2 regions of the Pantoea sp. X-Soil-TKNS-1211 genome follow, and region 2 is predicted to be linked to the other one. Evidence: predicted binding sites of a transcription regulator. Region 2 holds the regulator's gene; the other holds the start of a gene.
The links. The regulator CRP, encoded in region 2, controls carbon source genes, mostly activating them, when cyclic AMP is high. The targets are predictions, from matches to a motif close to ATGTGANNNNNNTCACAT.

Region 1 (3,104 bases), 430 kb from region 2:
CGAAAATTGCCAGCCGTAAAGCGTCACAGAATGCCATCGAAGCCTTCGGCAAAATCCTGCCGGAATACCTCGGCGGTTCTGCGGACCTGGCACCGAGCAACCTGACCATGTGGTCCGGCTCGAAGCCGATCAACGAAGATGCGGCCGGTAACTACATCCATTACGGCGTGCGTGAGTTCGGTATGACCGCTATCGCCAACGGTATCGCGCTGCACGGTGGCTTCCTGCCGTACACCGCCACCTTCCTGATGTTCGTGGAGTATGCGCGTAACGCGGCGCGTATGGCGGCGCTGATGAAGATCCGTCAGATCATGGTGTATACCCATGACTCCATCGGTCTGGGCGAAGATGGCCCGACTCACCAGCCGGTTGAGCAGATGGCGAGCCTGCGTACCACCCCGAACATGAGCCTGTGGCGTCCGTGTGACCAGGTCGAGTCTGCGGTGGCGTGGAAATACGCCATCGAGCGTAAAGATGGCCCAAGTGCGCTGATTTTCTCGCGTCAGAACCTGGCGCAGCAGGATCGTACGGCCGAGCAGCTGGCAAACGTGGCACGCGGCGGTTATGTGCTGAAGGACTGTGCCGGTCAGCCGGAACTGATCCTGATCGCCACCGGTTCAGAAGTGGAACTGGCGACGGGTGCATACGACCAGCTGACCACCGAAGGCCACAAGGTACGCGTGGTTTCTATGCCGTCAACCGACGCTTTCGACAAACAGGATGCGGCTTACCGTGAATCCGTGCTGCCGAAAGCGGTGGCCGCACGCGTGGCTATCGAAGCGGGTATCGCGGACTATTGGTTCAAGTATACCGGTCTGAACGGTGCTATCGTCGGCATGACCAGCTTCGGTGAATCTGCTCCGGCAGAGAAGCTGTTCGAAGAGTTTGGTTTCACCGTGGCCAATGTGGTCGCGACCGCGAAATCCATTCTGTAATGCTTGCGGGCGGCCTGGTGGCCGCCCAATTATTCCTCCAGTAATAATCTTAAAATGGCTGATTTTGTGACGCAGATCCAATAATCAGCAGCGCAGTTGATCACAATCATTCCTGTTATTCCTTCCTTGCTTTATCCTAGCTGAACCGTTTCAGTTGTGGCGTAAAATCCGCTGACAACCACAGGTAATCGACAATAATTCCCTGTACAAAAGGGTGTGAAACGCTCAGGCTATCGGCACGTTTTTTCAGGTGTGGTTGAAGGAAAGATGACCGTTCGCATAGCTATAAATGGTTTTGGTCGTATCGGGCGTAATGTGCTGCGTGCGCTGTATGAAACAGGCCGCAGGGCGGAAATCACCGTGGTGGCGATTAACGAACTGGCAGAAGCCGTTGGTATGGCGCATCTGCTCAAGTACGACACCAGCCACGGACGTTTTGCCTTTGACGTGCGCCAGGAGCGCGACCAACTGTTTGTCGGTGACGATACCATTCGCATCCTGCATCAGGCCGATATCGCCACCCTGCCGTGGCAGGAACTGAATGTTGACATCGTGCTGGATTGCACCGGGGTTTACGGCAGCCGTGCCGATGGCGAAGCCCATTTGCAGGCAGGCGCGAAGAAGGTGTTGTTCTCGCATCCGGGCGGTAACGACCTGGATGCCACGGTAGTGTTCGGCGTGAACGAACAGGCTCTTAAACAAACTGACCGCATTGTTTCCAACGCATCCTGCACCACCAACTGTATTATTCCGGTGATAAAGTTGCTGGATGACGCCTTTGGCATTGAGTCAGGCACCGTGACTACTATCCACTCGGCGATGCACGATCAACAGGTGATCGACGCTTATCACAGCGATCTGCGTCGTACCCGTGCCGCCAGTCAATCGATCATTCCGGTGGATACGCGGCTGGCGGCGGGCATAACGCGCATTTTTCCGAAATTTAACGATCGCTTCGAAGCTATCGCGGTGCGTGTGCCAACCATCAATGTCACGGCCATTGATTTGAGCGTTTCGGTACGTCAGGCGGTGAAGGCGTGTGAGGTCAATGCCTTGCTGCAAAACGCATCAGAAGGGGCATTTCGTGGTATAGTTGACTATACGGAATTACCGTTAGTCTCAGTAGATTTCAACCATGATCCGCACAGTGCCATTGTGGATGGCACGCAAACGCGGGTCAGTGGTCACCACCTTATCAAAACCCTGGTTTGGTGTGACAACGAATGGGGCTTTGCTAACCGCATGCTCGACACAACGTTAGCAATGGCCGCAAGCGGTTTCAGGTAAGACGCGGTCTGCGTCTGGCAAAACTTATGAGAATCAACGAGAGGGTTCACCATGTCTGTAATTAAGATGACCGATCTGGATCTTGCTGGAAAACGTGTTCTGATCCGTGCCGATCTCAACGTACCAGTGAAAGAAGGGAAAGTGACGTCTGATGCACGTATCCGTGCTTCTCTGCCCACCATCGAAGCGGCGTTGAAACAGGGCGCGAAAGTGATGGTTACCTCTCACCTGGGTCGTCCGACCGAAGGTGAATACAACGAAGAGTTCTCCCTGCTGCCGGTTGTTAACTATCTGAAAGACAAGCTGAACGGCACCACAGTTACCCTGGCTAAAGATTACCTCGACGGCGTTGAAGTCGGTGCCGGTGAGCTGGTGGTACTGGAAAACGTGCGTTTCAACAAAGGCGAAAAGAAAGACGATGAAGCGCTGTCAAAAAAATACGCTGCCCTGTGCGACGTGTTTGTGATGGACGCATTCGGTACTGCCCACCGCGCGCAGGCGTCAACGCACGGCGTGGGCAAGTTCGCTCCGATCGCTTGTGCCGGTCCGCTGCTCTCTGCTGAGCTGGAAGCACTGGGTAAAGTGATGAGCAACCCGCAGCGTCCGCTGGTTGCCGTTGTCGGTGGTTCTAAAGTTTCAACCAAATTCGACGTGCTGCAATCGCTGGTGAAAATCGCGGACACCGTGATCGTCGGCGGCGGTATCGCTAACACCTTCGTGGCTATCGACAACAACGTCGGTAAATCTCTGTACGAGCCAGACTTCGTTGAAGCGGCTAAAGGTCTGCGCGACCAGTACGGCATCCCGGTTCCGACCGACTCCCGCGTGGGCACAGAATTCTCTGAAACCGCACCGGCAACCGTGAAAAAGGTTTCCGAAGTG
Region 2 (3,104 bases):
GGGCCGTCATGCTCCAACCGCTGCTGGCAGCGCTGTAACGCGATTTCACAGGATTGCAGATAACGTTCCGCCAGCTTGGGTGTCAGCATGGTATGCTCGCGCGCCAGGATGGTCATGGCGTTGATATGTTCGACGATAAACTGGCTGTGCGTCACCCACAGCCGCATATCCTTCAGATACTGGGAGTTAAAACCTGGCTCGGTCATCGCCTGATTTAGCGAGTTAAACATCGCGTTATGCGCTTGGTTGACATTGATACGTTGATAGGCCAGCTTCTCCGGTGATTGCTCCGGTCCAAGCAATAGCTGCATGGCTTCCTGATCGGCTTCCAGCGCATCGTGTGCGTTCTTACGCAGCAACCCGCTTTGCCACTGTGGCCACAGCCAAATCATGCCGCCAAAGGCAATCAGACACCCCATCAGCGTATCCAGCATGCGCGGCAGCAGAAATTGTGCTCCATTGAGCGACAACAACTGGAGCGAATACACCGCAGTTACCGTGAAACCAATCATCGACCAGCCGTAATATTTGCGCGTCACCAGATAGCTGGCGAGGGTGATCGCCAGCATAAACAACAGGGTGATGGTTTCCGGCACGGCAAGCCGCAACGAGGCGGCAGCAATCAACAATCCGGCAAAGGTGCCGAGCGCACGGTGTTGAATCCTCACCCGCGTGGCGCTGTAGCCATTCTGGCTGACGAACATGGTGGTCATCAGAATCCAGTAAGGTTTGGGGATATTGAAGAACAGCGCCAGCGAGCTACCAAACATCAGCATCACGGCAAAACGTGCAGCGGTGCGTAAGGCGGGTGATTTCAGCGACAGATAGCTGCGCAACGCCGGAAAAAATGGCAGACGCCGTTGGCGGTCGGCCATCAGATCACGGGTATACAGCGGTTTCTGGGTGCGCAACACGCGCGCAATGCGGCTGAAGTGATACAGACAGAAGTTACCCACCGGATTATCCGGGTGCTGGCGGGCAATTTTTTCCAGCGCCCCCAGCTGCTTATCCATTTGAAACCGTTCCGGCAATTGGTGATACAGAATGGCATCAGCCAGCAGGCGCAGACGAGCCGAGATGACTTTGGCATTCCAGCGAATCACCGCCTCGGCATGGCTCTGTTCCACCAGCTTTTGCACTTCTTCCGGCTGATGCAGGCTGACGGAGATGTGTTCTTGCAAATCGAGCGCCACCTGAAAGGCGCGCGTCAGGCGTTTATGGCTGTTATCACGGCTGGCCGACAACATATGCATCTGCTGATAACAGGTGGTGATCAGATCGACCGCTTTCTGCTGGCGTGCCAGCAGCGGCGGCAATGCTTTCTCCGGGTCAGTCAGCTGCGTCAGCAGGGTATACTTGGCATCGCAATAATCCGCCAGCTCACGGTACAGCAGGCTTAGCGACTCGCGCATTGGCTGCTCTTTCCACAGCCAAAACCAGAACCAGTTAAACAGCCCGTACCACAAGGTGCCACCGATATAGAGAAGTGGTGGCACCCAGACAGGCATGCGTCCCACCAGGCTCAGGGTAAAGATGGAGGCGATCAGTGTGGCGGGTAACAAACGGCCATGCAGCGGGCTGATCTCACCGGTCACGCCCACTAACAACGGCAGCACCAACAGAATCAACGGCAGAGGGACGTGATAATCCGTCAGCCATTGAATCAGAAAGCTGCCGGTCGCAAACAGGGAACCGCCAATAATCAGGCGTTTAAAGAAGCGCTTATGCGGCGTATCGAGGCCAGCGATGTTGCAACAGGCGGGTACTAAGGAAAACAGCAGGCCTTTTTGCAGGTCGCCAAACAGCCAGCCGAGAGCCACGGGCAGGCACAGCACCAGCGTTTGCCGCAGGGCGTAGTTAACTTCGGGATGATAGATGATTCGACGCCACATCAGCTCATCGCAGACAAAAACGGCGCGATGCTGCCATCACGCCGTGGGTGAGAAGAAATTAGCGGGTGCCGTAAACGACGATGGTTTTACCATGTGCGGAGATCAGGTTTTGATCTTCCAGCATTTTCAGAATACGGCCAACTGTCTCACGTGAGCAGCCGACGATCTGACCAATTTCCTGACGGGTGATTTTGATCTGCATCCCGTCCGGGTGGGTCATGGCATCAGGCTGTTTGGCCAGATTGAGCAGCGTCTGCGCAATGCGACCGGTCACATCAAGGAAGGCAAGGTTGCCTACTTTTTCTGATGTCACCTGCAGGCGACGTGCCATCTGCGCCGAAAGACGCATTAAAATATCCGGGTTTACCTGAATCAGCTGACGGAATTTTTTGTAGGAAATTTCAGCCACTTCGCAGGCAGTTTTAGCTCGTACCCAGGCACTACGTTCCTGACCTTCTTCAAACAGGCCAAGCTCGCCGATGAAATCCCCCTGGTTGAGATAGGAGAGGATCATCTCTTTGCCTTCTTCATCTTTGATCAGTACCGCAACGGAACCTTTCACGATGTAGTAGAGCGTTTCCGCTTTCTCACCCTGATGAATCAGGGTGCTTTTGGATGGATATTTGTGAATATGGCAATGGGACAGGAACCATTCGAGTGTAGGGTCTGTTTGCGGTTTGCCGAGAACCATTCGCTATTATCCTCTGTTGTAATCGTGCCCAAAACACAGGGGGCAGTTTTCCCTGTCAGGCGGTGAAATCGTAGAGCGCTTCCTGTAAAGGAAAATTATTCGGGTGGACTCTTAAGCCAGGCTTCTGATTCTTCCCGCCTTCGTCTATTGCGACGAAAATATTTTCAGCACTGTTTGTAGCACAGCTTTTGCTAGCTGTCTTCTGTTGTCTCGCTTCAGCAAAAGGGCGATTAGTCTGGATTGCTGTTTCTCAGGTGAAAGCGTACTCTGGCGGCAAATCAGCCGATTCAGGAGAAAGAATAATGCAGGCACGGGTTAAATGGGTGGAAGGGCTTACCTTTCTCGGAGAATCCTCATCAGGTCACCAGATATTAATGGATGGCAATTCGGGCGACAAAGCACCGAGTCCGATGGAGATGGTGCTGATGGCGGCAGGCGGTTGCAGCGCGATTGACGTAGTGTCCATCCTGCAAAAAGGGCGCAACGATGTGGTGGATTGTGAGGTAAAACTCACCTCCGAA

Region 1: the regulator CRP is predicted to act here: its motif matches at 1,000-1,017, upstream of epd (erythrose-4-phosphate dehydrogenase).

Annotation. Positions count from the first base shown of each region.
Region 1 is NZ_AP035953.1:3,589,069-3,592,172, reverse strand. It holds gene tkt (transketolase) at 1-935, shown strand, start outside; gene epd (erythrose-4-phosphate dehydrogenase) at 1,203-2,222, shown strand; gene pgk (phosphoglycerate kinase) at 2,274-3,104, shown strand, end outside.
Region 2 is NZ_AP035953.1:4,014,793-4,017,896, reverse strand. It holds gene AC6I8W_RS19010 (YccS/YhfK family putative transporter) at 1-1,892, opposite strand, end outside; gene crp (cAMP-activated global transcriptional regulator CRP) at 1,951-2,583, opposite strand; gene AC6I8W_RS19000 (OsmC family protein) at 2,886-3,104, shown strand, end outside.